DNA from 4 places in the Buttiauxella sp. WJP83 genome. Region 3 is predicted to be linked to each of the others. Evidence: predicted binding sites of a transcription regulator. Region 3 holds the regulator's gene; each other region holds the start of a gene.

Region 1 (7,966 bases), 1.1 Mb from region 3:
GGAGAACAGGCAACTGGCTTCGTTTTCCTTAATCATATCGCGTTCGGTAATTTCAAAAATGAGCTGGAAATGATGGGGTGACAACGAGGCGGCAAAAGCTTGAATATCTTCTTTGAAAGTTGGGGAGTGCAAATGGCTGGGCGCCAGGTTAACACCAAGTCGTGCACCAGGCGGTAAAACATGCTGGAGCTTTTTGGCATCACGCGCAATCAGTTCAAACAAGTGGCGGGTGAGGGGAACAATCAACTGCTGGGCTTCTGCAAAGGCGATAAACGCATCCGGAGGAATAGGGCCAGCAATAGGATGATTCCAACGCATCAACACTTCGACACCAGACATTTTTAGCTCTTTGGCATTCACTACCGGTTGATACACCACATAGAACTGCCCGCGTTTAATACCGGTCAGGATCTCTTTGCCTGAGCGTAAGCGCACTGTCAAAAAATAGGCGCACAATGCGCCGCAGAGAATGCCGAAAACTAAACCCGTAAGAATGGAAATTTGAATGTCTTCCACAGGCCAGGTTTCACCGTACAGTTCTATCTTAATGGGATAACCCGGAATAGAGATGACGCGAGTAGGGTGAGTGGGGAGCTCTGACACGTTCATCACGTTGTTGGATATCGTTGTTAGCGCTTTATCGCCCGCGATAATGGCCATCGACACCCGATCATTCTGGCGTGTGGTGAATAATAAATAGGGGGTGAGATTGACATTCAGGGTGGTGAATATTCCCCGGCCTTCCATTACGGGATTTTTGAACCACGCGGCAATAGTCGGCTTACCTGGCACCATCGGCGTGCCTTGCATAATAGTCAGGTCGATATTTTCATTGATGTTGATATCAGGCACCAACTGGTCCATGCCCATCAACATGCTTCCGGTTGCTGATGAGCAGTAGGCTTCATCGTTACGGACTAATACAAAGGCGCGGATATTGGCATTAAAGGCGGCACGCGAAGTCAGTTCACTTGAGACTTGATGGCAATCAGAGAGAGTTAACGGTTGAATGCTGGTGACTGTGGACTCAAGCTCATCGAAAAAGGCATTGAGATAAGTTCGTACGTCTTCAGTGAGTGTGTCATAACCCGTCTCACGCTTACTGTGCAATGCCAGGCTGGTCATACCACCAATCAGTAGCGCGGCAAGACATCCCGCCAAAATACTGAAGGTGACTATTTGCCGTACTGAGGTAAAGTAGCGTGAAAATATATTTTTAGAAAACATGGATAACGGGTTCCTGCAAGCGCAAGAGACTGGTTGTTTATTTGTATTTTTTTGGACTATAACTCAAAAACTGTCATTGAGTCATAAAGTTTCGAACGAAAGTTATAATCATTTGGGAATCGTTTATTTATTGCACTTAATGAAATTCAGGCAATAAAAAACGCTGTATAAAACAGCGTTTCTTGTCTCGTCGAAGTGTTGTCTTGCAAACAGCCAAGGGAGTAACTGTTTGCAAGAACCGCATTAACTGCGGCTCAGTACGCGTCGTGCTTCGTTATAGCGCTTCTTCCAGTACGGCTCGTCCATGCTTGAAATCGTCACACCACTGCTGGTGGAAGCATGCACAAACTGATTATTGCCGATATAAATACCAACATGTCGACCGGTTGAACCTGCGCGGAACAGAACTAAATCGCCAGTACGTAATTTATTACGTGAAATCGATTTACCTGAATCCTGTTGTTCAGAAGTTGAACGAGGCAACTCTAAACCAAATTGTTCGCGGAATGTACGCTGCACGAATGCAGAACAATCAATACCGCTTTTATTGCTGCCACCAAGGCGATAACGAACGCCTTTCCAGCTTGCATATTGATCCATGAGACGTGATTTCACATCTACATTACGGACCATCTCTTCGAATTCATCCTGAGAAGCTTGCAGTAAAAAACCATCTTTATTGCCGACTGCATGCGTCTCAGAATGCATATTTGCGGTGTTTGTCGAACTACATGCTGACAGCATCACTGCCACAGCAACGGCGGGAATTACCCGCAAGATATATCTCAAAATAGGCTGAGATGTGACCATTATGTTTGTTATCCCTTGATGTCCTTAACGATAAATATCGTTATACAAAATGCCAACGTGACGAGACTAATTACCTGAGCGCCATGAAACAATTGCTTATGCACAAAACTGTGGTATGACGCACAAATTTATTCACACTGCGAATGATTTGGCTTTAAGCACAAAACGTATTCGAGGGTACCCTATCAGCACTGGCGTGGCGAGAGGTTTTATCTGATTTTTTATAAGAAATTGTGATGTTAAGGAATGATAAGAAATATTGCGTATTTGTTAAACGAAATTGCTGCTTAAATGTGCAAATGCTTCTTTTGTCTGGAGAAGCGGAAAGGTTAAATATTAGACGGTTTTGGTGAGGGAATGAAAAATCACCAGAGATCATTCCGTTCTCTGATGATTAAAATTTAATCGTGTTTATCAGATGTTAATCATTTGCTTTGTGCAGTTGAGGTAAATAGCGGTCCAGGAGGTTAATTAACCCGTCACTTATTGTGGTTAAAAGCACCCATGGTAAGCAAACAAGCGCAATAGAGAGTGAACCGACAAAAATATCAGTAAACCAATGTGCGCCTATCATCATGCGCGGCATCATGAAAATCAGAAAAATAATAACGGCAATGGCGAACGCTTTTTTGCCGAAATATCGCAGCATGAAGCCGGTGTAAATCAGCAGCATTAATCCATGGTCGCCAGGAAAACTGTCTTTAGACGCATCCTTTGTCGGGAAATGCAGCAGTTCGCTGACCCGATAAATATCGGTGAAATACAGCGTAGGGCTGACGTGAGATTCCGGAATCAGATGGCCGAGTTGATTAATAATAATTGCGCAAAATAACATCACGATGCCCATGATAACCATACGGCGGCGACCGGCTGCTGACTCTTTGCGCCAGTAGAAGAAAAACAGCGAACCCATAGCTAATAACGAAATGCCATCGAACACCCGATTATTGGTCACAGCGACAAGTACCAGGAAGGCATGGCTCTTAACCAGTTCACGGTTAAAGAAATGGAAGATGTTGGAATCAATAACGAACCAATAGCCGTGTCCTGAAGGCAGATACCAGCTAAAAAAGAGAGCAAATCCCAGTGCGTTCAGCACCAGGATAAGAGGAAATCGAATAGTATTCATACAATATCACGAGATTTTTTAACAAAGGGCGAAAGGGTAGGCTTACAAACTTAAACGTAACTTCAACAACGATGATTGCAACGTATTCCAGTCAACTTCACCGCTATGGATCAACTCAATACGGCTATCTGGCGGCGCAACATTTTGTGTTTCGATATGGAAATCAAGACCCTGACGATTAATTCGTACTAAGCCTTCCGGAATACGCAGGACACCTTTAACGCGGTCGACTGGGGCAAGCCTGGCCCATTCCAGAATCCCAACGGTGTCAAAGACTGTGTCTGCATCAAATATCCAGCCGCAACCGACATAGCCCTGGCCACTATTAATGCTGCGTCTCCAGCGTTGATGCTCGGGCAGACTTAATGCAGCAAGCCCCTTAGATACGGCGTGACTATGATTATGATCGGGGCTGGAAGGCAGTTCTCGGTGATTTTGACGCGGTTTATCGAGGAGGCTGCTGTCGATGTTGCCGTTATGAGCGGGAATAATTTCACGACCCGCCGCTTCGCGCTGTTGCCATTCGGCCAATGCACGGCGGCTTTCATCGCTGGCACGGTCTTCTTTGTTCGCAATGATAATATCGGCCGCGGCGAGCTGATCGCGGAAATTATCATTATTCACAACCCGTTCATCAAGTAACTGGCGCGGGTCGAGCAAACAAATCGTGGCGTTGAGTTCTATCCACGGTTGGTAAACCTCGGCAGTCAGCATGTCGAGAATTTGTTTAGGATGACCCAGACCGGTAGGTTCGATGAGCAAGCGGTCGGGTTTACCCTGGCGCAGAAGCGTGTTTAGGCCAACTTGCATCGGCAGCCCATTCACACAACACATACAGCCGCCGGGGATTTCTTTCAATAATGCACCACTGTCAGCGAATAACGCGCCGTCGATACCGACTTCACCAAATTCATTGACCAGCACCGCCCATTTTTCATGCTCGGGTTTATTGGCCAGCAAATGTAAAATGGTGGTGGTTTTTCCGCTACCGAGAAAACCGGTAATCAGGTTGGTTTTAGTCACAGGCGCTCCGGACAGGTTAAGTGAACCTTACGTGAATGATTATCACAATCCTGAACAACATTTGCGAGAAAAGGAAGCCTGAGTGGGCATCACATCCTTGTGAAGCACGCTTAAAGGCATTGATTGTTAAATTAACCGACCCGTTTAGCGACGGCTGCGCGTGCGCCATTGCTACATAATTCGTTCCATGCGGCACAGATGTTTTCGACAAATTGTTCATCAGCAGGCAGGTCGCTACCGAAGATTTCTTGCAGGCTGAGCAAAGCGTGAACACGTTCTTCAGGAGTGCTGCCTTCAACCAGCGTTTTTATCTTCCCGGCCAACGGATCGCGAATATCAATCTCGTTGCCAGCGTCATCGGTGCCGCTGACATAGCGCATCCATCCGGCAATACCCAATGCCAGGCATGGCCATTCGTCACCTTGTTGCAGGTGCCAGCGTACACTTTCCAACATGCGCTGTGGTAGCTTCTGGCTACCATCCATCGCGATTTGCCAGGTTCGGTGTTTTAGCGCTGGATTTTCGAAACGCTCAAGTAAGTTATGCGCATACCGCTGCAAATCAACGCCCGTAACGCGTAGTGTTGGCGCTTGTTCGTGCATCATTAAACGATGCGCGGCCAGGCGGAAATTGTCATCAGCCATGCAATCATTGACATGCTGATAGCCCGCGAGGTAGCCGAGATACGCGAGGAAGGAGTGGCTACCGTTGAGCATGCGCAGCTTCATCTGTTCCCACGGCATCACGTCGTCGACCATTTCAACGCCCACTTCTTCCCATGCCGGACGGCCAGCAACAAAGTTATCTTCAATAACCCATTGGATAAATGGTTCACCTGAAATCGCACACGGATCTTCGACGCCTAATGTTTCAGTGATTTCGCGCAAAGATTCTGGCGTTGCAGCAGGGACAATTCTGTCAACCATAGTGCTAGGGAAGGTCACGTGCTCTCGGATCCAGTCGGCCAATTCCTGGCTGCGGGTTTCTGCCATGCCAATCACCGCATTGCGTACCACATGGCCGTTGTCAGGAATGTTGTCGCATGAAAGCACGGTAAAGGGACGTAATCCTCGTTCGCGGCGGCGATTGAGGGCTTCAACCAAAATACCGGGCGCTGAATGTGGCGCGGTGGGATGCTGTAGATCGTGAATAATCCGTTCATTATTGCTGTCGAGTTTTCCGGTCGCGGGGTCGATGCAATAACCCTTTTCGGTCACGGTCAGGGAAACAATCGCCACCTGCGGCTCGCAGAATTTCTCGATAATGGCTTCCAGGCCATCGAGTTTTGCATTCAGACATTCGTTAACTGCACCAACAACAATCGCCTGATTACCCTCGCGGCCTTTTTCCAGCACGGTATAGAGGTGGTCCTGGTCTCGCAACGCACTCATCAACTTGTCGCCGCTAAACAGACTTATTTCACAAATGCCCCAATCACCCCCCAATTTATTGAGCACCCGATCGGTCAACAATGCCTGGTGCGCGCGGTGAAACGCCCCAAAGCCAAAATGGACGATGCGGGTTTTTAACGCCAGGCGATCATAGCGTGGTTGCTGAACATCGGCAGGGAGCGTGACCGAAGCAATTGTATTCATAAATGTAAATCCTGATTAACGAATTGGTAACATTGCGCAGTCTAAAGTTATATGACAGCAAATTAAATTGGTGTGCCGTCTTTATCCATTTAATGTGAGCTGGATCAACCAATGTAACCGCAAAATTTGACCGAAAAGAAGAATTCAGTATGGTAGTAGTCAATGTGGTAAAAAGAATTGGTATGACAACTTAACTGAGGAACTGTCGATGGAACAAACATGGCGTTGGTACGGCCCAAAAGACCCGGTATCTCTGGATGATGTGCGTCAGGCGGGCGCGACCGGTGTCGTTACTGCTCTGCATCACATCCCAAATGGTGAAGTGTGGCCAGTTGCTGACATTAAAGAGCGTCAAGCCGTGTTGGCAGCGAAAGGACTGACCTGGTCAGTAGTAGAAAGTATTCCGGTTCATGAAGAAATTAAAACTCACACCGGTGAATACGATAAGCATATCGCTAACTACCAGCAAAGCATTCGTAACCTGGCAGAATGTGGCATCGACACCGTGTGCTACAACTTCATGCCAATTCTGGACTGGACGCGTACCGATCTTGAGTACGAATTGCCAGATGGTTCAAAAGCGTTGCGCTTTGACCAGATTGCTTTTGCAGCATTTGAATTGCACATCCTCAAGCGCAAAGGCGCTGAGGCAGATTACAGCGAAGAAGAACAGCGTCAGGCGCTGGACTACTTCAGCAACATGTCAGATGCCGAAAAAGAAAAACTGACGCGCAATATCATTGCCGGTTTGCCGGGCGCGGAAGAGGGGTACACCCTGGACCAGTTCCGTGCACGCCTTGCTGAATACGACGGTATCAATAAAGAACAACTGCGTGAGAACATGGCGTATTTCTTGCGTGCGATTGTTGCGGTAGCGGAAGAAGTCGGTGTACGTCTGGCGGTTCACCCGGACGATCCACCGCGTACTATCCTCGGTCTGCCACGCATCGTATCGACAATTGAAGATATGCAATGGCTGAAAGAAACCGTTGATAGCATTCATAACGGCTTCACCATGTGTACCGGTTCTTATGGCGTTCGCGCGGACAACGACCTGGTGCGTATGATTGAAACTTTCGGGGATCGTATTCACTTCACCCATCTGCGTGCAACGTGCCGCGAAGATAACCCGAAAACCTTCCATGAAGGCGCGCACCTGCAAGGTGACGTAAACATGGTTGCGGTGGTAAAAGCGATTCTGACGGAAGAACAGCGCCGTAAAAACAGCGGTGATGTACGTCCAATTCCGATGCGTCCGGATCACGGCCACCAGATGCTTGACGATCTGCACAAGAAAACCAACCCTGGTTATTCAGCGATTGGTCGCCTGAAAGGTCTGGCTGAAGTGCGCGGTGTAGAGCTGGCTCTGAAACAGACGTTATTCCCGGATTTGCTGAAGTAGTTTGAAACCAGGCGGGTGTGCACAACATCACCCGCCTGGTGCAATACTTTGTAGTAAATGTCTATTTACCTTCAATGCTAGTGCCAGCAGCATCTTTCACTTTGGTGACTTGTTCAACGTGTCCATTTGCATATTTAAACCGTAAATAATCATCAATAACAATGATCGAATTGGCTTTACCCCATGAGACCCAGGTGATACGTGAGGGGCCATAATCGGCATAAAATTCATTGGAAATAACAGGTTTGCCGCTAGTTAAGTCAAGAATAACCTTCATAGAGCAATGTGCTACAACTTTATTGGAATAACACGCATCATCTGATGTGTACGAAATGGTAGCTTTTGTCATTAGATATTTTTTTTCTTTAAAAATACCATCGCTATCACTTTCACCTACAACCATATAATCAGCTTTTGCTTTATATATCTCTTTGCCGTTAAGCGTCAGATATGAATAATCATCACCTGAGTGAGATTTTGTTATCTGTTCAAGTGGTCCCGTTATTGTGTTAATGCAATTTGAAGCATCAGGATTGCAATCGGCAAATCCTGTAATAGTGTACAAAAATAAAGATATTGTTAATAAGTGCTTCTTCATGATAACTCCAGTGTTAAATTATTTCCAATAACATCAACTCAGTCTACATCTCCCTGCTTTTGGGAGGGGCATAAATAGCCAAAAGTTTGATAGCATAGTTAATATATTTCATTAGTCATCCTCTGTGGGCGTGGTTATAACGCCCACAGATTTCATACCACTCAGTAATTAAAGCCTATTTC
Region 2 (7,966 bases), 1.1 Mb from region 3:
CTGCATGTGCGTTGGCTGCGTTCAATCGCCCAAATCACTTACTCAAGTAAGCTCATTGGGACTCTTTCACTTGCCGCCTTCCTGCAACTCGAAATCCATTGGGTATATCAGCGATGCGGGCGGTTTCACGCCCGCAACGCACTTATTAATTTAACAAGGTGCGATCGATGTTCATGCAGCCCAGCGCTTTGAGTGTCGCAGCGGTGGCGTCCCACTGTGTCAATGGTGCATCAGCTTTTTCAGCAAGGATGGCACGCTGAATATCGTTATAGTCGTAACCCGACAGGCTTAACAGATTCAGCGCCGCTTGCAGTGGCGGCAGGGAAGGGTTGAATGCCGCATTTTCTGCATAGCTGCCTTTGAAAATCGTCCCGTCACGCATTTCCAGCGCAACACCTGAAGGTGCATTGCTGTACGGCGCATGGCTGCGGTTTGCCGCTGTAATGGCGGCCTTGCTTAACTCATCGCCCTGCAAGGCAAAACCATGATCCATTTCATCCAGCAGCAGGGTTTTGATTTCTAAATCACGTGGGCCAAATGCATCAGGCAGATAATCGCCGAGGGTGGCAGGATTACGGCCCGGCAAATTAATGCGCAGTGCCACACCGCTATTCAGTTCATTCATAAACTGGCGGCAGTGGCCACAAGGCGTGTAGTTAACGGTAATGGCGGAAAGGGCTTTTTCACCGCGCATCCACGCGTGGGTAATGGCGCTCTGCTCGGCATGAACGGTCTGCTGCATGGTGGTGCCAGGAAACTCCATATTGCCACCAAAATAAAGATTACCGCTTACGCCGCGGGCTACGGCGCCCACGTAGAACTTTGATAAATCAGCACGGGCACATGAAGCGGCGAGTGGCAATAATGCAAAAGCCAATGCATCGTCATCCAGCCCGGTCTGAGCTTTCAATGATTCGACTTCTGACGCACTAAACATTGCCGGGAAATGAGCATCAGTAAGCAAAGGTTGCAGAGCGGCTTGCAGTGAAGCCGGGAGTTGTGCGAGAGCTGCCTGAAAACGTGAGCGCATTGGAAGAGCCTCATAACAAGTAATTGAGCTGTCTTTATTGATCGACAGTTTACGGGTCTGCATAGGCTTTATATGTGATCTTTATCCAATTACAAATGCAACATATGAAATAAAGAATGAAAATGCGCGATCTCTCGCAAGTTTTAACCCACAACCGCCAAAATAACAGGGAACAGGAACGGGGCAATCAGTGACGTGATGATGCCGCAAATCACCAGTGCCAATGAACTAAACGCACCCTCCTGGAAATCCACTTCCGCGCAACGAGCGGTGCCCAGGGCGTGTGAAGCCGCGCCCATCGCCAGCCCTCGCGACGATTTAGTCGTAATACGCATCAGATTTAACAACGTATGACCAAACACGGCCCCCAGAATACCGACGAAGATCACGCAAACTGCGCTAATTGCCGGAATACCACCAATGCTTCCGCCAACGGCCATGGCAATCGGTGTGGTGACTGATTTAGGCAGGATTGATGCGGCAATTTGTGGTGTTGCGCCCATCAGCAGTGCCACAGACGTACCGGTAATCATCGCTACCATGCTGCCAATAAAGCAGATAGTGATAATTGATTTCCAACGAGCGCGGATCTGGTGAAGCTGTTCGTAAAGAGGGAAGGCGAGAGCAACAACTGCGGGTTGCAACAAGTCATTCAATATTTTACTGCCTTCGAAATAATGTTCGTAAGGCGTACGGGTGAATACCAGGATTGGAATGATCACAATCATGGATATCAGAAGCGGATTCAGGATCGGCGATTTATAACGTACAGCGACCTGCCGGGCGAGGAAGAAAGTCACCAGTGTTAAGGGTAAAGACCACCAAATATGATGCATCATTTTTCGTCACCCTCGCGTTCACCAACCACATTACGTTCGCCATGGATTAAATGGGAACTCCAACTCACCACCACTAACACCACCAACGTACTGATAAAACATGACACCACCACCGGGCCAAATTGCTGTTTTATCACATCGACATATTGCATAACGCCAACGCCAATCGGCACAAACAACAACGCCATATTACGAATTAATATCTGGCAACCAGGCTTAACCCATTTAGCGGGAACGATTTGCAGTGAGAGCAAAACAAACAGAATTAGCATGCCAATAATACTGCCGGGAATAGTAATAGGAAGCAGTGATGAAATAGCAATGCCTGCATATAAACATATGTAAATTAAGATAAATGCCCGCAGGTACTGCCATATTGCGGTAAATGAGTTACGCATAGTGATTACCTTTTAGAAAACGCATTCATCATACAATTAAACTCAAAAATGTGCTACCGGTCACATCATGAATTATTAGCATACCAAACATTCCTGATGGGAACGTTTATACCCTTCATTCTTCAAGCCGTAGGTGCGTTGACTGCGCCCGCGCGCCCCAGTCACATAGTTAGCTATGCTCCTGGGGACTTACGGCCTGGTAGCCTTCCTGCAACTTGAATTATTTCGGGTATAACAAGATGCTGTTTTTCAGGTATAAAAAAAGCGGCCCGAGGGCCGCTTTCAAAAGGGTAATCTTCGCTTAGTTCAAACGCACCGGCATACCGGAACGGCTCTGAATCGCTTGATCCAATACGGTGCTATCAACGTCTGGCTGAGCGGTGATGGCTGTAACGTTGTTTTTCAGCGTGATTGGAACAATTTCACGAGAGTTGAACTGCGCTTCAGTTGTAGACAGTGGGTTGTGCACTTCAATGTAGCGCGAACCATCTGGCTCAACGGTGGCTTTAACCGGTTCGTTGATGAACTGAACACGCGTACCGACCGGCACTTTTTCGAACAGGAATTTGATGTCTTCGTTACGCAGACGCACACAACCGTGGCTCACGCGCAGGCCGATACCAAAGTTCGCGTTGGTGCCGTGAATCGCGTACAGACGACCAATATACAGCGCATACAGACCCATAGGGTTGTCCGGGCCTGCGGGAACAACGGCTGGCAGTGGTGTACCTGCAGCAACATATTCCGCATGCATTTTCGCCGTCGGCGTCCAGGTTGGGCCTGCTTTTTTACGTTCTACTTTTGTCGTCCAGTTCATTGGGGTGTCTTTACCCAACTGACCGATACCGATCGGCAGCACGATAACCGTGTTGGTGCCAGCAGGGTAGTAGTAGAGACGCATCTCAGCGCTGTTGATGACGATACCTTCATGAACGGTGTCCGGCAGAATCAACTGCTGAGGAATGTTCAGGATAGTGCCAGCTTTTGGCAAGTACGGGTCAACACCAGGGTTGGCTTCCAACATGTTGGAAAGGCCCATCTGGTAACGTGCCGCGAATTCTTCCAGCGGTGCGGTGCTACCTTCAGGAATCGTGACAACCTGGTTTTGACCAATCAAACGGCTGCCATCAGTCGGCAGAGGATAGGTCACGGCAGAAGCTGTTTTGCTAAAAGACACGACAGCCACAAATGCCAGTAAAATAGTGCGTAATTTCATATTCATGGTATGCAAAGTATTTATGGCCATGCAGGCTAGTTAGTGAAGAAACGGAGCGGTTTAGCCGCGCATTATATGTGCATTCGCTCGACCAGGGAAATCAGATGTGGATTAAATCACATTTTTTTCCGCATTGATTATTTTATGACCAATGCATAAGCAGAGCGATCTGCACGTTGAGTTATGGCATAATGTGCCCGATCTCACATCTTAAATAATTCTTTTACCAGGACATCTCTGTGCTAGTTTCCAGTAACGTCACAATGCAGTTCGGCAGTAAGCCGCTGTTTGAAAATATTTCTGTCAAATTTGGCGGCGGCAACCGTTACGGCTTGATCGGCGCCAACGGTAGCGGCAAGTCTACCTTTATGAAGATCCTCGGTGGCGATTTAGAGCCAACGCTGGGCAACGTATCACTCGATCCGAACGAGCGTATCGGTAAATTGCGTCAGGATCAGTTCGCCTTTGAAAAATTCACCGTACTCGACACGGTGATCATGGGCCACGCAGAACTCTGGGAAGTGAAAGAAGAGCGCGACCGTATTTATGCGCTGCCAGAGATGAGCGAAGAAGATGGCTACAAAGTGGCTGATCTGGAAGTTCTGTACGGCGAAATGGATGGTTATACCGCTGAAGCACGCGCGGGCGAACTGCTGCTAGGTGTAGGCATTCCTGTAGAACAGCATTACGGCCCGATGAGCGAAGTGGCTCCAGGCTGGAAACTCCGCGTATTGCTGGCGCAGGCGCTGTTCTCAAACCCTGATATTCTGCTGCTCGATGAACCGACGAACAACCTGGACATCGACACCATTCGTTGGCTGGAAACGGTGCTCAACGAGCGCAACAGCACCATGATCATCATCTCGCACGACCGTCACTTCCTGAACATGGTGTGTACGCACATGGCGGATCTGGACTACGGCGAACTGCGCGTGTATCCGGGTAACTACGATGAATACATGACAGCTGCGACTCAGGCTCGTGAGCGTCTGTTGTCTGACAACGCGAAGAAAAAAGCGCAAATTGCTGACCTGCAATCCTTCGTTAGCCGCTTTAGCGCCAACGCATCGAAATCTCGCCAGGCGACTTCTCGTGCGCGTCAGATTGATAAAATCAAGCTTGATGAAGTGAAAGCATCAAGCCGTCAGAACCCGTTCATTCGCTTCGAGCAAGACAAGAAACTGTTCCGTAATGCTCTGGAAGTTGAAGGGCTGGCGAAAGGTTTCGATGACGGCCCGCTGTTCAAAGGCGTCAACATGCTGCTGGAAGTGGGTGAAAAGCTCGCTATCCTCGGGACGAACGGCGTGGGTAAATCTACCCTGCTTAAAACGCTGGTGGGCGAACATACTCCAGATGCTGGCACGGTGAAATGGTCTGAGAACGTACAGATTGGTTACTACGCGCAGGATCACGAGTACGAGTTTGAAAACAATCTGACCGTGTTCGACTGGATGAGCCAGTGGATGCAAGAAGGTGACGACGAGCAAGCGGTGCGCAGCATCCTGGGTCGTTTGTTGTTCAGTCAGGACGATATTAAAAAGCCTGCGAAGGTGCTGTCCGGTGGTGAAAAGGGCCGCATGTTGTTTGGTAAGTTAATGATGGAACGTCCAAACGTTCTGGTCATGGATGAACCAACAAACCACCTGGATATGGAATCTATCGAGTCGCTGAACATGGCGCTGGAAATGTACCCTGGTACGTTGATCTTCGTTTCTCACGACCGTGAATTTGTCAGCTCGTTGGCTACGCGTGTGATTGAGATTACGCCTGAGCGTGTGATTGACTTTACCGGTGGGTATGAAGATTACCTGCGTAGTAAAGGGATTGACGGTTAAGTTTTAATAAGCCCCTCACCCCGGCCCTCTCCCTCAAGGGATAGGGAGAAAACCGTCGATTCCCTCTCCTGGGGGAGAGGGTTAGGGTGAGGGCAAAACATTGACTACAGCACGAAGCAATCCTGCTCTTTCCCATCAACGACCAAACGGCGTTTTTCCCCCGCAGGCAGCGTCAACTTCATCTCTTTCCAGGCCGGTAGATAATCACCTTTACGGCTAAACACCACCTGAATTTCATCCGCCGTGCAGCGAATTTCCCAGTTCAGCCACAGCGCATTGCCTTGCTGGTAACCCCAGGATTCGCCGTCATCTTCAAACAGGCTACCGTGTGAAACGCCAGTTCCTTGCAGCGGATACACTTTCAGCTCGCGCACACTATCCGCTTTGGCATCCACATGCGTAATGCGAGCGCTGTGCGGCAGGGCAGCACCTGCGCGGACCAACAGCGGCAAGCGTTCCAGTGGCGCATCAACCACAATCGTCTGGCCGCCGCTATACCATTGGCCGGTGTAGTAGTCGTACCAACCCGCGCCGTTTTCAGGCAGCCATACTTCGCGCTGACGTTGACCCTCTACGACCACGCTTGCGACCAGCAAATCGCGGCCCAGCATAAAGTCGTCGCACTCTTCGAAGGTCTTGGCGTCGTGCTCATGGTCGAGGAAAGTGGAACGCAGCATCGGTTCGTCATCCGCATGCGCTTGCCACAACAGGGTGTAAAAATACGGCAACAGGCGATAACGCGTTTCGATGGCGCTACGAATCGCTGGAGTAATGGCCGGATACATCCACGGTTCATTCACCGTCTGGTCGTCGTTCCAGGAGTGAATCGTGAAGCGCGGGTGCATCACGCCGTTTTGTACCCAGCGCACAAACAGTTCGGCATCAGGTTTATCACCAGAGAAACCGCCGACATCGTGCCCCACGTTATACAAACCGGACAAACTCATACCCACGCCCATGCGGGTGTTATAGCGCAACGTCGTCCAGTTGGTGCGGTTATCACCGCTCCAGGTCTGCACATAACGCTGCATCCCGGCGCAACCGGAGCGTGAAATCAGATACGGGCGCTTTTCTGGCGCAAAGGTTTGCTGGGCTTCGAGCGAGGCACGCATCATCAGCAGCGGCATCACCGGGCGGATATTTTTGATGGCAATCTCTTCGCCAAAACCGTGGCAGCGCGCTTCACCATCCCACACTTCAAACTCGTTATTGTCATTCCACGTTGAACCGATGCCCATCTCAAGCAGCTGTGTGGTGACGCCATTTTTCCACCATTTCACCGTTTCAGGGTTGGTGAAATCAAGATGCGAGCCTTCATCATCCCAGAAGCTGGAACGCTCCGGTCCGTCCTGCTCGGAATCCTTAATAAACAGCCCACTCTCTGCCACTTCCGAATAGCGCGGATGATCCTGCAACAGGCACGGCTTGATGTTTGCAGCAAGCTTGATTCCAGCATCCAAAAACGCCTGGCTCATCACCTTCGGCTGCGGCACTTTGTCGTAGTTCCAGTTAAACACGTAGCGCTTATTGTTAATCGACGTGTAACCCGAGGACAGCTGGAACGAATCGCAAGGGATCGCGTGTTCGTTGCACAGGCGGATAAAGCTCATCAGCTGATTTTGTGCGTCCGGCGCGTCGGTGTAATGCATGGTGGAGCCGCTGTAACCGAGACTCCATTTTGGGCCAAACAGCGTTTTCCCGGTCAGGCGTACAAAGGCTTTAGTGACGTCTAAAACTTGAGGGCCGAGGAACAGGTAGTAATCGACGTCGCCAGACTCGGCCTGCCAGCGGCGATAGGGCAGGTGGTAGTTGTCAATTTCGTTGCCCAAGTCCAGCCAGCAACTGCTCAGGTTGTCGTAAAACATCCCGAAACTCACATCCGGACGCTTAGTGATGGTAAACGGAATATGCTTGTACAGTGGGTCGGTGGACTCGGCGTTATAGCCCATCGCATCCAGGTTACGCATTTCATAGCGTTTACCGGTACGCTGAAGTGGACCCGCTTTCTCACCCAGCCCGTAATAACGCTCATCTTTATAGCGACGCTGGTAATGCGCGACGCCGTCTCCGTGAGCATTCAACAGATAAGCGCTGGTTGGGCGGTCACTTGCCAGCGGCTGCCACTCAGAAGCCTCGTTGAGATATTCCCACTCTAGCCACAGCGGCTGGTGGACGGTTACGCGCAGCTTATCGGTGCCGATGCGCAGGGTTTCATCGCGTTCTTCGACAGTGAATCCCGGCAGAGCGAAACCTTCGAGACTTTCGCGATCGCGGCCTTCCCACGGCACGTCATTTTTCGGCGCGATGCTCCAGGTGCGGTTTAACGCCAGTTTGTTTTCGCGCTTAATCAGCACGCGGAACATGCCTTGCTCCAGCACGAACACATTCAGGCGATGTTTCCCATCCACGCTTAACTCAACGTGGTTGGCATCAGATTTTAACAGTGTCCAATTTTTCAGGGTTTTCATCGTTCACAATCCATCTATCAGGCGCGCTTAGCGCGGCGTTCAGCAATAAAAGAAACCAGGAATACAGCGCCAATCAGGTCAAAGAAGCCCATGGCGATAAACAGGGGGTTGTAGCCAATTTTGTCGGCGGTGACGCCAATCAACAGTGAGAACAAGAAGCTGGCTATCCAGGCGGCGGAG
Region 3 (7,966 bases):
ATTCCATGATTATATTTTCATGTGTCTTCCATGGCGTTTGAAGCGTAAAAAGGGGATAGGCAATAAATGGCAACTGAACAATCAGCAATTACCCGGGCAACTTTCGATGAAGTCATTTTGCCGATTTATGCACCGGCAGAGTTTATCCCGGTAAAAGGCCTGGGAAGCCGTATCTGGGATCAACAAGGAAAAGAGTATGTTGATTTCGCGGGTGGGATCGCAGTTACGGCGTTGGGGCACTGCCATCCGGCATTAGTTGAAGCGTTAAAAAGCCAGGGCGAAACGCTATGGCATACCAGTAATGTGTTCACCAACGAACCTGCTTTGCGCCTTGGACGTAAGCTGATTGATGCCACTTTTGCTGAACGCGTGCTGTTTATGAACTCAGGCACTGAAGCAAATGAAACCGCATTTAAACTGGCACGTTATTACGCGTCCACTCGCCATAGCCCGTACAAAACCAAAATTATTGCGTTCCATAACGCTTTCCACGGTCGATCTTTGTTTACCGTTTCTGTCGGTGGGCAGCCGAAATATTCCGATGGTTTTGGGCCAAAACCCGCCGATATTATCCACGTGCCGTTTAACGATTTACATGCGGTAAAAGCCGTCATGGACGATCACACCTGTGCGGTGGTGGTTGAGCCGATTCAGGGAGAGGGCGGTGTCACGGCGGCTACGCCAGAATTCCTGCAAGGCTTACGCGAACTGTGCGATGAACACAAAGCCCTGTTAGTTTTTGATGAAGTGCAGTGTGGCATGGGTCGTATCGGCGAACTGTTTGCGTATATGCATTACGGCGTGACACCGGATATTTTGACCAGCGCTAAAGCGCTGGGTGGCGGATTCCCTGTGAGTGTCATGTTAACGACGCAGGAAATAGCCTCTGCATTCCATGTTGGTACGCACGGTTCTACCTACGGTGGGAATCCACTGGCGTGTGCGGTTGCCGGCGCGGCGTTTGATATCATCAATACGCCTGAAGTGTTGGCTGGCGTCACAGAAAAACGTCAGCAGTTTGTGAAGCATTTACAGCAGATTGATGAGCAATTTGACGTGTTCAGCGATATTCGCGGCATGGGCTTGTTGATTGGCGCGGAGCTGAAACCGCAATACAAAGGCCGTGCACGTGAATTCCTCCATGCGGCAGCGCAAGAAGGGGTGATGGTTTTGAATGCCGGGCCTGATGTCATGCGTTTTGCACCAGCCTTGATCGTTGAAAAGGCTGATATTGATGAAGGAATGGCGCGCTTTGCTAAAGCGGTCGAGAAAATCGTATCTCAAGACGTGTAAGCACCCGTGTCATCCGACAAAACGGCGGATGACGTAGGTTTATTGACTCTCAGGCCGACGTAAACGGTTCAGCCAGATACCATGATGGGGGCGCTGGCGCCATGCAACCGACGAAATGGTGTGCATGGTGCTGAGGTGACCCAAAATCCGCTGTAAATGTTGTTCCATTGTGCTCAACGGCCCACTCGGAAGCCCTTCCAGTGGGTCGAGTATATTCGCATCGTTCGTCTCACCAGGCCCATCGTACTGCAACCGCTGTTGGCATCGTTGCAGCGCAATTTCACATGATTGCAGATAATGCTGGGCTAAATCCGGGGTCAGCATATTGTGCTCGCGTGCCAGAGTCGTCATGGCATTGATGTGTTCGACGATAAACTGGCTGTGCGTCACCCACAGTTTCATATCTGCCAGATAATGCGAGTTGAAACCGGGCTCCTGCATCGCCTGGTTCAGCGAATTAAACAGCGCATTATGGGCCTGATTGACCTTCATCCGTTCCCAGGCCAAAGGCGTGGGTTCAGGGTCGTTGCTCAGAATCAGGCGAATGGCCTCCTGGTCTGTCTCCAGTGCGTCGTGGGCGTTCTGGCGCAGCAATCCACTTTGCCATTGCGGCCAAAGCCACACCATGCCACCGAAGGCAATCAAACAGCCCAGCAGCGTATCTATCAAACGTGGAACAATAAATTGCTCGGCGCTGAGCGTTAACAGTTGCAGGGTATATACCGCTGTCACGGTAAAACCAATTGTCGCCCAGCCGTAGCTTTGGCGAATGATCAGATAGCTGACGAGCGTGATGACCAGCATCGCGGCCAACGCAATGTCTTGTGGGAAGTGAAAGTGCAGGGCGAAACCCGCAATGGCCAGGCCTGCAATGGTACCTGCCGAACGGTGCAGAATGCGTACTCGGGTAGCGCCGTAGCCGTTTTGCGTGACAAACATCACCGTCATTAAAATCCAGTAGGGTTTGGGGAGATGCAAAAATGCCCCAAAAATACTGGCGATAGTTAGCATTACGCCTAACCGGGCGGCGTTGCGCAGAGCCGCTGATTTCAATGACATATAGCTTTTCAGCGCGGCCCACAGTGGTAAGCGGCGTTGCCTGTCTTCCATTAAATCCCTGACGTACAGCGGGCGTTGGCTGCGTAATACACGCGCGATACGGCTGAAGTGATAATGACAAAACTGTCCGACTGGGTTATCCGGATTCTGCCGGGCGATTTTCTCAAGGGCTTCAATTTGCTTCTCCATCGTAAAACGCTGCGGGTAACGATGGTAAAGAATGTCATCAGCCAGAACACGCAAACGGGCCGCAATGGTCTGCGCATTCCAGCGAATAACGGCTTCCGCATGGCTTTGCGCGACAAGTTTTTGCACCTCGGCAGGTTGGTGCAAACTGACGGAAATGTGCTCTTGTAGATCTAACGCTATTTGAAAAGAGCGTAACAAATGCTTGTAACCGTTTTGCTGATTCGCCGATAGCATATGCAGTTGTTGGTAGCAGTTGGTAATCAAGTCGACGGCTTTTTGCTGGCGCGCCAGCAACGGCGGAAGTGCCGTCTCGGGATCGACGTGCTGAGTGAGCATGCCGTATTTGGCTTCGCAGTAATCCGCTAATTGGCGATAGAGCAGGCTTAAAGATTCGCGCAACGGCTGCTCTCGCCATATCCAGAACCAAAGCCAGTTAAAGACCCCATACCAAATCGTGCCAAAGACATACAGCGCCATCGGCTTCCAGATAGGCATGTTACCGGCCATGCTAAGTGTAAAAATGGCAGCAATCAGCGAGGCGGGAAGTAAGCGTGCATGCAGGGCGCTGATTTCAGCAGTGACCCCCAACATAAGGGCCATAACAAAGAGAATGACGGGCAATGGAACGGTGGTGTAGAGCAGCAAAAGCTGCATGATTAAACTGCTGACTGCAAAAAGAGTGCTACCAACAATCAGACGTTTGAAGAAGCGCTTATGGGGGGTATCCAGGCCGGCAATGTTGCAACAGGCGGGCACTAACGAGAACAGCAGACCTAACTGCAAATTTCCAAGCAGTAATCCTACCCCCACAGGAAGGCAGAGTACCAGCGTTTGTCGCAATGCGTAGTTAACTTCTGGATGGTAGATCAGTCGGCGCCACATAGCTCTTCATAATACAAGTTGCGTGGGTGTTGGCTACACTCAGAGAAATGTAGAAACAAAAAAAGCGTGTTACCTGAGTGACACGCCTTTTTTGAGGACGGAGATTAACGAGTGCCGTAAACGACGATCGTTTTACCGTGAGCAGAGATCAGGTTTTGATCTTCCAGCATTTTCAAGATACGACCAACGGTTTCACGAGAACAACCCACGATCTGACCGATTTCCTGACGGGTAATTTTAATCTGCATACCGTCTGGGTGGGTCATTGCATCAGGTTGTTTCGCCAGGTTCAGCAGTGTTTGTGCAATACGACCAGTCACATCCAGGAATGCCAGGTTACCGACTTTCTCAGATGTCACTTGCAGACGACGAGCCATCTGGGAAGACAGGCGCATCAGAATGTCTGGGTTGACCTGAATCAGCTGGCGGAATTTTTTATAGGAAATTTCAGCCACTTCACAGGCAGATTTAGCACGAACCCATGCACTACGTTCCTGGCCTTCTTCGAACAGCCCTAACTCACCAATAAAATCGCCCTGATTCAGATAGGAGAGGATCATTTCCTTGCCCTCTTCATCTTTAATCAGAACAGCCACAGAGCCCTTGACGATGTAATACAGCGTCTCAGCTTTTTCACCCTGGTGAATCAGTGTGCTCTTCGATGGATACTTATGAATATGGCAATGGGACAAGAACCATTCGAGAGTCGGGTCTGTTTGCGGTTTGCCAAGCACCATGCGCGGTTATCCTCTGTTTATAACTAGCTACCAACGACAAGACGCTAAACATCCTGTCTGGCGTTGCAAGTATTAGAATATTCCCCATCTTGGGGAGATGGCACGCAAGTCATTCTTGCTGCCTGTAATTAGTGACGTCCTCTGCATACATGCATTACGTCAATGTATCGATGTAGCATCTGGATTGTTTTAGCATAGCTTTTGACAAGTGTCTCCTATTGTCTCGTTTCAGCATGACGCAGGTCGCCTTCCGTTGCCAGTTTTGCTGCATCCGCGTACTCTGAAAGGGTTTTTTCAACTGGAGAAGTAACATGCAGGCACGAGTGAAGTGGGTAGAAGGGTTAACCTTCCTTGGGGAGTCCGCTTCAGGACACCAGATTTTGATGGATGGTAATTCTGGCGATAAAGCACCAAGTCCGATGGAGATGGTTCTGATGGCTGCGGGGGGCTGCAGTGCAATCGATGTGGTTTCTATTTTGCAAAAAGGTCGCTACAACGTGACGGATTGCGAAGTAAAACTGACCTCTGAGCGCCGTGAAGAAGCCCCTCGTCTTTTTACCACCATTAACCTGCATTTCATCGTGACAGGCAAAGAACTGAAAGATAACGCGGTTTCCCGCGCGGTGGATCTCTCTGCTGAAAAGTATTGTTCTGTCGCTCTGATGCTGGAAAAAGCTGTGAACATTACTCATAGCTATGAAGTGATTGAAGGCTAATGTGTGTCAGCAGGGCGGTAATTATCCGCCCTGATTGATGTGTCGACCTTCTGCCAGCCGTTTAACTAGCGGTGCCATGATCAATTCCATTGCCAGTCCCATCTTGCCGCCTGGCACCACTAATGTATTGATGTGGGAAATGAATGAGCCTTGCAACATGGCGAGTAAGTACGGGTAATCGATGTCATCCAGCCCACGAAAATGGATCACCACGAAGCTTTCATCCAGTGACGGAATACCACGTGCCGCAAATGGGTTCGACGTATCAACGGTAGGCACGCGCTGGAAGTTGATATGGGTCCGGGAAAATTGCGGCGTGATGTAATTGATGTAATCGTCCATCGAACGCACGACTGAGTCCATCACCGCTTCTCTTGAGTGCCCGCGTTCGCTGGTGTCCCGCACCAGTTTTTGTATCCATTCCAGGTTCACAATCGGCACTACGCCAACCAGTAGGTCGACGGCATTCGCCACATCATGTTGTGGGGTGACGACTCCTCCGTGCAAACCTTCATAGAACAAGACATCAGTCGGTTCCGGCAGCGACTGCCACGGGGTAAACGTCCCCGGAATTTGGTTCCAGGGTACCGCTTCATCATAGGTATGCAGATACTTGCGTGATTTACCTTGCCCGGTATTTCCGTACTCCAGAAACGTTTGTTCCAGTAAGCCGAAGTCATTCGCTTCCGGGCCAAAGTAGCTGATATGGCGACCCAAATCGCGAGCTTTACGGATAGCCATATCCATTTCAGGGCGAGTGAAACGGTGGAAACTGTCACCTTCGACTTCGGCTGCGCGAAGATTGAGTTGCTGAAATATTTTACGAAAGGCAAGGCTGGTGGTGGTCGTTCCCGCGCCGCTGGAACCTGTTACGGCAATAACCGGATGTTTGGCTGACATAAGGCAACAACTCCCTGGGTAATCACAAGTGGGTTTAGCTGGGTTTGGCCCTCACCCTAACCCTCTCCCCCAGGAGAGGGAACTGGATTGAGCATGTTCTTCTCCCTATCCCGAAGAGGGAACTGGGTTGAGCATGTTTTTCTCCTTATCCCAGAAGAGGGACTGGAGCGGGTCTGTTTTGTTTTTCTCCCTCTCCTTTGGGAGAGGGTTGGGGTGAGGGGCATTATGCAGTATAGAAGATTAATATTTAGCCGCGAAATTGCCCACGGGCCATGATATTCACCGTTTCATGGAGTTCTGACCAAACCAATACGGCCTCTCCACTTTGCAGTTGGCGCTTAACATCGGCCACCTTTTGCTCTAGTGAGCGCTCTTGTTCACCATAATCTGTACCTTCGCGTAATACAAAGGATTCAATCAGATTATCAAGCGTTTCGGGAGGGAGATCTTGCCAGGGAATCATCATAGTGATTTTTCCAAAAATTTAGACAGCCACTGCGGGATACGTTGCTCAAGCCACATTTCCGGATGACGAAGCGTGCCACCCACAAACCCAACATGGCCGCCGTAACGCGTCAGTTGGTACTCAATGTTGTCGGGCAATATCGCTCTATCAGGGATCACATGATGATCCATAAACGGGTCATCTTTAGCGTGGATGATAAGCGTAGGCGTTTTAATTTGTGGCAATAGTGGCATGGCGCTGCACTGGCGGTAATAGTCAATGGCATCGGCGAAACCGTGAATCTTTGAGGTAATCAAATCGTCAAACTCGCGCAGGCGGCGCATTCCTTTGAGCTGACGCATATCGACAGGAAGCGTCCCGGGATAGCTTCGCAGTTTGCGCGCCGCATTTTTCTTCAACAGATTCAACAAATAGTGTTGATAAACGCGCGAGAACCCTGTTTCGATATGTTTGCTGCAATGCTCAAGCATGAGTGGGGCAGAAACCACAACACCGGCCTGTAGTGTGCAATCAGCACCTTGTTTTGCCATTAAGCAGGCAAGCATATTTCCACCGAGTGAAAACCCGACTGCCGCCGTTGGTGCGTTGCCGTAACGTGTATTGAGCCAGTTGAGGAAGTAGCTTCCATCTTCGGTTTCGCCGGAGTGATAGATTCGTTCCTTGCGATTCGGTACGCCGCTACACCCCCGAAAATGCATCACTACACCCAGCCAGCCTTGCTTACGTGCGGCATCAATTAATCCATGCGCATAGGGGCTGTGCAGGCTTCCTTCAAGACCATGAAAAACGACTAACCGTGGTTTATGCGTTGCCTGCCGTGGGTCTTCGCTCCAGGCAAGATCGACAAAATCCCCATCCGGCATATCAAGACGCTGCCAATGAGGTTTGAAATTGAGGCGGCGGCGAATTAAGCGAGGGAGCATCGTTTGCAGGTGCGGATTGCTGACACCCTTTAGTGGACGAAACTGTTCATCGTCAACGTGATTAAAATTCAATGCTGCGGGACTTGTCGTGGCCATATCACACTGTTAGTTTCATTTAGCTTGCTCATTAACTTTACCGGGTGTGGAACACCCATTTCATGGAAACGCTTTTCTTCTCTATGCTTGGTTTTCTTTGGGTCGCGGCGATTACACCTGGCCCAAACAATATGTTGCTGACTTCTTCCGGCGCCAACTACGGCTTTATTCGTACCGTACCTTTGATGATAGGCATCATGCTGGGGATGCAGTGCATCTTGTTGCTGGTGGCCTTTGGCGTCGGTAGCTTAATCCTTTTATATCCAGCGTTGCACCTTATCCTGAAAATTGCCGGGAGTGCTTACCTATTGTGGCTTGCATGGAAAATCGGCACAGCGACGTATGAAAAACTGGAAACCGATGCGCCACCTCCGTCACCGATTCCATTCTGGCAGGGTGGTTTGTTGCAGCTTATCAACCCAAAAGCGTGGCTGATGGCGCTAGGCGCTGTGGCAAGTTTTAGCCTTGCCGGTTCTCAGTATCTGCACTCTGTGGTGCTAATCAGCATCGGTATTGCGCTGGTCAACATCGTTGCAGGTATCATCTGGATTGCGTTTGGCAGCATGATTGGCACGCTACTTCGTAGCCGCCGCGCCTGGGCAATCTTTAATATCTTTATGGGTTTGCTGACTGCGGCATGTGTGCTGCTTATCTGGCATTAGAGTCATCAGGCCTCACATTGGGTGAGGCCTGATTGTCATTCGA
Region 4 (7,966 bases), 1.5 Mb from region 3:
GTGAATGCCAACGAATTGCTGGCGAACGGAGATGTCGATGCTAACTATTTCCAGCACGTCCCCTATTTGCGCGATCAGGAAAAAGCGCTGGGTAAAAAATTCACCGTCGCGGCGACCGTGCATATCGAACCGCTTGGTATCTATTCACACAAATATAAAGACCTGAAGTCGGTTCCCGAAAACGCCACCATTGCCCTGCCGAACAACGTTACCAACTTGAGTCGCGCACTCTATCTTTTGCAGGACAAGGGGCTTATCACGCTGAAATCCGAATTTAAAGATGCCTCGGTGAATCAAGCCACGCCACGTGATATCGCCAGCAATCCTAAGAAGCTGAAGATCGTTGAGATCGAAGCACCACAACTGCCGCGTTCGCTTGATGATGTTGATCTGGCCGTCATCAATGGCAACTACGCGCTGGAAGCAGGATTAACCCCTTCGAAAGATGCACTGGGTCTGGAAAGTGCGACGCACAATCCGTACGCCAATATTCTGGTCACCAATCCAAACCTGGCTAATGATCCGCGTATCAAAGAGTTGGCGAAAGATCTGCAATCGCCGCAGGTTGCTGAATACATTCGTAAGCAGTTTAACGGTTCAGTGATCCCGGTTGCCGCGCCACAATCATGATAACCCTTGAGCGGCTGAGCAAAGTGTATGCCGGAGCAGGCCAACCGGCACTGGACGATATCTCGCTAACGGTACCGGATGGCGCAATCTACGGCATTCTCGGGCGCAGTGGTGCCGGGAAAAGCACCTTGATTCGCTGCCTTAATTTACTGGAGCGGCCCACGTCGGGCCGTATTCTGATGAATGGAGTGGATATCACCACGCTTGATAACCGTGAATTGCGCGTTCATCGCCAGCGTACCGGCATGGTGTTCCAGCACTTCAATTTGATTCATGCGCGCAATGTGGCTGATAACATTGCCGTGCCACTGGAAATCGCAGGGCAACCACGTGAAGTTCGCCAGAAACGCATTACAGAACTGCTCGAGTTAGTCGGCCTGAGCGATAAAGCGCAGGCTTTCCCCTCACAGCTTTCTGGTGGGCAAAAACAACGTGTCGGCATCGCACGGGCGCTTGCTGCGCACCCTGATGTTTTACTTTGTGATGAAGCCACCAGCGCCTTAGACAGCGAAACCACCGCTTCTGTGCTGGCGCTATTAATGGATATTAACCGCAAGCTGGGCGTCACGATTGTGTTGATTACTCATCAACTGGAAGTCGTGAAAGCGATTTGCGATCACGCAGCGCTACTGGAAAACGGTAGGCTAGTTGAAAGCGGTTCATTATCTGAATTGCTGGCTACCCCCTATTCCCGTCTGCGTCAGGCATTGCTGCCTGGCGACGCCGCAGAACAAGCATTTTTACGCCGGATTGGCGTTTCAGGGAGAATGTTATGCGAAGTCGCTTAGCCTGGGAGGATTTGTGGCCATTACTGCTTGATGGCACCCTCGATACGCTTTACATGGTCGGGCTTGCGGCGTTGTTTACCGTGATAATCGGCTTACCGCTCGGGGTATTGCTGTTTCTCACTCGTCGCGACGGAGTGCTACCCGCGCCGGTCTTCAATCAGATTATCGGGAGTGTGGTGAATGTCGGGCGTTCACTGCCGTTTATTGTGCTGTTGATTGCCTTAATCCCATTCACCCGCATTATTATTGGCACCACGTTGGGCAGTACTGCGGCGGTGGTTCCCATTACGATTGGCGCATTTCCGTTTTTTGCGCGGGTGGTGGAAAACGCATTAGATGAAGTCGACAAAGGCCGCATCGAAGCCATTTTATCGATGGGTGGCAATGTCTGGCATATCATCGGAAAAGTGTTGTTACCCGAGGCGCTACCGGCGCTGCTGGCGGGGATCACGCTCACGGTCGTGATGCTAATTGGGTTTTCGTCAATGGCAGGAGTGATTGGCGGCGGTGGACTGGGGGATCTGGCGATCCGTTACGGATACCAGCGATTTAACGATCAGGTCATGGTCGGCACCGTGGTGATTTTAGTGGTGATGGTGCAATTAGTACAAAGCGTCGGTGACAGACTGGTGCGCCGTCTGGCGCACCGACGCTGAATTTATTGTTTCTCACGCACCAAAAGAGTGGTCAACGTAAACGACAACCCTAATGCCAGCGCCACACCGGTCAGTGCAAAGATAAAGTACGGGCCGATGTAAGCTGGCAAACTGAAAATACTCGACAAAATATAGCCATACAAACGCACACCGAAGAAGGCGATGAATGCCGAGGCGATGGAACTTGCCACCGTTGCGGCGATAAACGCTTTTTTATAGCGAGTCAGAACGCCGAACAGCGCAGGTTCCGTAATCCCAAGCAGAGCCGAAATCGCCGCAGGCAGAACTACCGCACGCTCTTCACGTGATTTGCTCTGCTTCCAGATAGCAAAAGTGGAACCCGCAATCGCCATATTGGCCATAAACATCATGGGCATCAGCATGTCGTAACCACGGTCGGTAAAGTTTTGCAGGGCGATAGGCGTCATCGCGTGATGCATCCCCGTCAAAATGGCCACCGGACGTATAGCCCCGACAACCAGACCGGCAAAACTTGCTGAGACACCAAACAAACCTTCGATAAACCACGCCAGTGCTTTGCCCAGATAAATCCCCAGAGGCCCAATCACCACCAGCGCGACCAATGCGGCGAGAAACAGGGTGAGCGTTGGAGTAAACACGGTTTTCAAAATATCCGGCATGATTTTATCCACCCAGCGATGGATGTAACTCAGTGCCAGAACAGAGAAAATAACCGGGATAACGCTTGAAGCGTAGTTAAACACTGAAACAGGCACGACGTTCAGGAAATAGAACGCATCGACGGCATTAGGTGAATGCGTTGCCAGCGCCTTCGCCGCTTCAATCAGCGACGGGTACATCAAACATGCGGCAACCGCAGCAGCCAGATATTCATTGGTTTTGAAGATACGCGCGGCAGATATCGCCAGGAAAAAGGGCAAAAAGTAGAACACGCCGCTCGCAATCAAATCGATGACGATGACCGTGTCGCTTTTCGCTGAAACCATTTTCAGTGCAATTAGCCCTGCCAGCAGGCCTTTGATCATCCCCGCCCCTGCAATTGCGGGAACTATCGGGCCAAACACGCCTGACACCGTATCCATAAACATCGATACCAGGCTCTTACGTGCTTTCTTCTGCTGGGTTGGTGCGGTTTGTTCAGGAGCGGAACCGAGTACCTGACTCAATTGTTCGTACCAACTGTTTACCTGTGGGCCAATAATAATCTGGAATTGATCGCTCTGAATTTGCGCCCCTAAAACACCGGGGATTTTTTTAATCTCAGATTGATCAATTTTATTTTCGTCAATCAAAGAGAAGCGCAAGCGCGTCATACAGTGCCAGGCTTTACTAATATTATCCGCACCACCTATCAGGTGAATAATATTATTAATGGCATCACGAGTCCCCATCTGTCACTCCCGAAAAAATTGCTTATTGTTATGTGTTGAATGCCAATGATGGTAGGGAATCACAAACACAAAAACAAACCAATAAAACTTGAACAACATCACACTTAGCCAATGGAAAGGCACTTAAACCACCAAAAGACGATAATTGGTATGGTTTTTATCTACATCACGCCTCTTTTCCTGACCAATAAAAATATGCAAAAAAAACATTTACCCGCACACAAAAATAAGGTGATAGTAAATAACAGAAGCCGACATTGAATAAGTCACCACCCATGAACTGCCCTAAATAATTCCAGGGTGTGGAGTAATTTTGTGAAACCAACCATTATTGAAAATATCGAATGTTTCATCACCCGTCCTGACCGCCACAACCTGGTCACGGTGCGCGTCACCACCGATAAAGGCGTGATTGGCCACGGTTGTGCCACTTTCCAGCAGCGCCCTTTGGCCGTCAAAGCGATGGTCGACGAATATCTCAAACCGTTGCTTCTCAGGCGTGATGCCAACAACATTGAAGACTTGTGGCAAATGATGACGGTCAACGCCTACTGGCGCAACGGCCCGGTTATCAACAACGCGATTGCCGGGGTCGATATGGCGCTTTGGGATATTAAAGGCCAACTGGCAGATATGCCGCTGTATCAACTTCTGGGGGGGAAATCGAAAGACGCTATCGCCGCTTACAGCCACGCCGCCAGTGAAACACTGGAAGGATTATTCCTCGAAGTCGACAAACTGCTGGCGCAAGGGTATCGCTATATTCGCTGTCAGTTAGGTTTTTACGGCGGTACGCCACAAGGGCTGCACGCCACGAAATCGCCAACCCCTGGAGCGTATTATTGCCAGGATGAATACATGGCGAATACCGTGGGGATGTTCAAAGCGCTACGCGAGAAGTACGGTAACCAGTTCCATATTCTGCATGATGTGCATGAACGTTTATTCCCACAGCAAGCGGTGCAACTGGCAAAAGCACTCGAACCATACCAACCCTGGTTTATCGAAGATATTCTGCCGCCACAACACAGTGCATGGTTAGAACAAGTCCGCGCGCACTCCACCGTTCCACTGGCAATGGGCGAACTGTTTAATAACCCGGCTGAATGGCATGATCTCATTGTGAATCGGCGCATTGATTTTATCCGCTGCCACGTTTCGCAAATCGGCGGGATAACGCCTGCGCTCAAACTCGCCATTCTTTGCCAGGCATTTGGCGTGCGTCTGGCCTGGCATGGCCCCGGAGATATGACACCGATTGGCGTGGCAGTGAATACGCATTTAAATATTCATCTGCACAATGCGGCGATTCAGGAATTTATCCCGAATCAACCGAATACCGAATCAGTGTTCCCTGGCGCGCCAGTCGCCGAGCAAGGCTATATCTATCCGATTGAAAAACCGGGCATTGGTGTGAGCTTCAACCAACAAAAAGCAGAGGCCTTCCCCGTGGAGTATCGCCCGCATGAGTGGACGCAGAGCCGCTTACCCAACGGGGCCATTCATACTCCCTGAGTGCCCTGCCGCCAGGCCAAATTGTCATGGTTATAGGGGATGACGTAAGTACAGGAATAATTGATATCGACGATTTCGCTGATTTCAAATACCCGTCCCCCTTCGAGGATCCCGCGGTTGATGATATGCATCGCCGGGATCCCTTTTTTACATTCCAGTAATGCTGCCTGTTCCTTGCTAATCGATACGGCCTGATAACTGGTTAGCAGGTGTGAAATTCGAAATCCTTTACTGAGCACATATTGTTGAATGGATCGTTCAATCACTTGCTGATTAAGATCGGGGAAATCCTGCACAGGCATTCGTGAAATCTCAATTTGCACCTTTTGATTATCGACATATCGCAAGCGGCAAAACTGCCAGATGTACGCATTTTCATCCACACCAAAGACTTGCTGCTCTTCGCGATTCGGTAGCTTTTTATGCAGATTGACCATACGAAACGCCATCTGATCAAAACGTTTTTCGGTAATGGAGTTATATACCAGCGGATTATTACGGGCTTGTGTGTTAATCCAAATCCCGGATCCCTGAATAATTTCAACCACCCCAATACTCACCAGCCTTTCCAGGGCTTTGCGAATAGTGAAACGCGAAACATCATATTCTGCTGCAAGCTGACGCTCTGGGGGTAATTTGCGTCGTTGCGAATCATTATGCTGATAAATTTTGCTCAACAAATCCTGGATAACAAACTCTTTTTTCTTCATTCAATGCTCACCAGATGCTCGCGTCTAAAGATTCCATGCTCACTTAGCATGAAAACATAACATCCCTCAAACATGTGAGATAGACTAACCTCTTCTATGTAAAACCATTATAAAAACTATTCTCATAACGGGGTCTACCGGAATGACGTCCCGAAAGCTCATCAGCCTGGTCAGCGGTATCCTTATTTTGGCCGTATTGCTTCCCATTTTGTTGAGCATTTATCTTGCTCATCGTAAAGCTGAACAAGCTTTTCATAATGAATTGAATGAATTTGCCGACCACGCTTTGATGCGTACCGGGCAAGTCATCGACGACGCTATTTCTGCCGTTGACGATATTAACCGCTTTAAAGATCAAACCTGCTCTCACGCACACGCTGAAGCCATGCGCCGTACCGCCCTTGAATATCGCAATGTGCAAGAAGTGATGCTTGAAAAGGATAACCGCATTCTGTGCAGTTCGCTGGAATCGTTTGCCTACAATGAACGGCTAGGCGAACCTGATCGCATCGGTGAACACGGCTTTAGCGCGTGGTATACCACTCCCCCGATACCGGGTTTTAAACGTAAGATGATTTTTATCGGCAAACCGCCGCATATTGCGTTAGTCGACCCCATGTCATTTATTGATGTGCTTCCTTTTGGAAGTTATACGCTCAATATTGCGATGGTGGGTCTGGGTAAAAACGAACTTATCGCCACAAACAGTACCTATGTTTCAGATGACTGGCGCAAGCCACTGGCACAGGGCGCAGAAGAGTTTCAAAGCGATAATAATATCTATGTCATTCGTCGGGATGAGAATCTTGGCCTGGCTATGATCGCCTGGGCATCAGTGGAGCCGCTGACCGAAGCCTGGTATCAGCAACTCTATATTTGGCTACCTGTGGGATTAATCATCAGCTTCGGCACAGGATGGTTTTTACTTCGTGTTTTACGTCGGCTGTTATCGCCTCAAAATCGTTTGATGGATGCCATCAAAAACCATGAGTTACGCGTGGTTTACCAGCCTATAGTGAATCTTGAAAGTGGCGAAAGTGTCGGCGCGGAAGCATTAATTCGCTGGCAGCAGCAAGACGGGACCATGCTCACTCCGGATGTCTTTATTCCGCTGGCAGAACATACCGGTCTGGTCACGCAATTAACAGAGCAAGTCATTGAACTGATATTCCTCGAGCTGGGCGAGTGGCTCCACCAACATCCTGATTATCATATTTCAGTTAATTTAGGCACCCGCGATGTCCGGAGCTTACATATACTGGAAGTCATCATCCCTTATTTGTCACGTTACTCCGTCAAACCGGGTCAAATAGCATTTGAAATTACCGAACGCGGCTTTGCCGATCCGAAAGTGACCGCGCCGATTATTGCGCAATATCGCCAGGCAGGTCATGCAATCTATATTGATGATTTTGGCACGGGCTATTCTAGCCTGAGTTATTTACAGGATCTTGATGTCGATATTCTGAAAATAGATAAGTCATTTGTTGATGCGATTGGATATAAAAATATCACTCCGCATATCATTGAAATGGCCAACTCGTTGGGGATTTTAATGGTCGCCGAGGGGATCGAAACCCCCGTCCAGGCCACCTGGTTACGTACTCAGGGTGTGCAGTACGGCCAGGGCTGGTTGTTCAGTAAAGCTCTGCCAAAAGATAAGTTCATCGAATGGGTCGCAAACTATAGCGCCAGGGGATGAAACGCACCTGAAAAATGCCAGACACTATTTCACGCCAAGGCGTTTTGCCAGGCGGTGTAAATTGGCGACATCTAATTGTAGCTGTCTGGCACTCGCCGCCCAGTTTCCGGCGTTGGCATCCAGGGTACTGATAATAATCTGGCGCTGGAAATCGTCGGTTGCGGTACGCAAATTATCCACCACCGGCACGGTTTCTCCCTGGATGTCAGCCGGTTTGGTATCTGCTTCGCTCAGTTGAAAATGTTGCGGCTGAAGCCAGACTTCACCGCCCGGCTTGCCTGAACGCGCTAACACGGTCGCGCGGTAAAGCGCATGTTCCAGCTCGCGAATGTTCCCTGGCCAGTCGTAACGACGCAGTAAATCACGCGCAGCATCGCTCAACGCCACCTGTTTAAGCCCCATTTTTACGCGGCTTTGCTCGCAGAAAAACCCCGCCAGCAGCGTGATGTCATCACCGCGCTCGCGCAACGGCGGAACATGCAGCGGAAACACGCTCAGACGATGGAACAAATCGGCACGAAACTCCCCTGCCAGCACATGCTGTTTAAGATCACGATTGGTCGCCGCCAGTACGCGCACATTGACTCTTTGG

Evidence for each region. The regulator CRP, encoded in region 3, controls carbon source genes, mostly activating them, when cyclic AMP is high. The targets are predictions, from matches to a motif close to ATGTGANNNNNNTCACAT.
Region 1: OH773_RS06890 (mannitol dehydrogenase family protein) is a predicted target of CRP. The motif match lies at 5,877-5,894, and genes of this name have one in related genera.
Region 2: ldtB (L,D-transpeptidase) is a predicted target of CRP. The motif match lies at 3,588-3,605, and genes of this name have one in related genera.
Region 4: OH773_RS16715 (enolase C-terminal domain-like protein) is a predicted target of CRP. The motif match lies at 3,534-3,551, and genes of this name have one in related genera.

What each region holds. Positions count from the first base shown of each region.
Region 1 is NZ_CP110080.1:1,467,523-1,475,488, forward strand. Features, by position in the region: gene OH773_RS06870 (cyclic di-GMP phosphodiesterase) at 1-1,227, opposite strand, end outside; gene mepS (bifunctional murein DD-endopeptidase/murein LD-carboxypeptidase) at 1,471-2,037, opposite strand; gene OH773_RS06880 (phosphatase PAP2 family protein) at 2,459-3,166, opposite strand; gene OH773_RS06885 (CobW family GTP-binding protein) at 3,209-4,189, opposite strand; gene OH773_RS06890 (mannitol dehydrogenase family protein) at 4,321-5,784, opposite strand; gene uxuA (mannonate dehydratase) at 5,993-7,186, shown strand; gene OH773_RS06900 (hypothetical protein) at 7,248-7,784, opposite strand; gene OH773_RS06905 (hypothetical protein) at 7,960-7,966, opposite strand, start outside.
Region 2 is NZ_CP110080.1:1,505,113-1,513,078, forward strand. Features, by position in the region: gene cdd (cytidine deaminase) at 146-1,030, opposite strand; gene OH773_RS07030 (CidB/LrgB family autolysis modulator) at 1,174-1,869, opposite strand; gene OH773_RS07035 (CidA/LrgA family protein) at 1,866-2,267, opposite strand; gene ldtB (L,D-transpeptidase) at 2,569-3,489, opposite strand; gene OH773_RS07045 (ABC-F family ATPase) at 3,723-5,318, shown strand; gene OH773_RS07050 (glycoside hydrolase family 31 protein) at 5,423-7,786, opposite strand; gene OH773_RS07055 (MFS transporter) at 7,804-7,966, opposite strand, start outside.
Region 3 is NZ_CP110080.1:359,732-367,697, forward strand. Features, by position in the region: gene argD (bifunctional acetylornithine/succinyldiaminopimelate transaminase) at 67-1,293, shown strand; gene OH773_RS01605 (YccS/YhfK family putative transporter) at 1,333-3,423, opposite strand; gene crp (cAMP-activated global transcriptional regulator CRP) at 3,528-4,160, opposite strand; gene OH773_RS01615 (OsmC family protein) at 4,472-4,876, shown strand; gene OH773_RS01620 (phosphoribulokinase) at 4,898-5,776, opposite strand; gene OH773_RS01625 (YheU family protein) at 6,024-6,242, opposite strand; gene OH773_RS01630 (hydrolase) at 6,239-7,261, opposite strand; gene OH773_RS01635 (LysE family translocator) at 7,324-7,923, shown strand; gene OH773_RS01640 (ABC transporter ATP-binding protein) at 7,959-7,966, opposite strand, start outside.
Region 4 is NZ_CP110080.1:3,609,232-3,617,197, forward strand. Features, by position in the region: gene OH773_RS16695 (MetQ/NlpA family ABC transporter substrate-binding protein) at 1-630, shown strand, start outside; gene OH773_RS16700 (methionine ABC transporter ATP-binding protein) at 627-1,418, shown strand; gene OH773_RS16705 (methionine ABC transporter permease) at 1,403-2,074, shown strand; gene OH773_RS16710 (PTS transporter subunit EIIC) at 2,077-3,447, opposite strand; gene OH773_RS16715 (enolase C-terminal domain-like protein) at 3,763-4,962, shown strand; gene OH773_RS16720 (GntR family transcriptional regulator) at 4,950-5,672, opposite strand; gene OH773_RS16725 (EAL domain-containing protein) at 5,815-7,374, shown strand; gene norR (nitric oxide reductase transcriptional regulator NorR) at 7,399-7,966, opposite strand, start outside.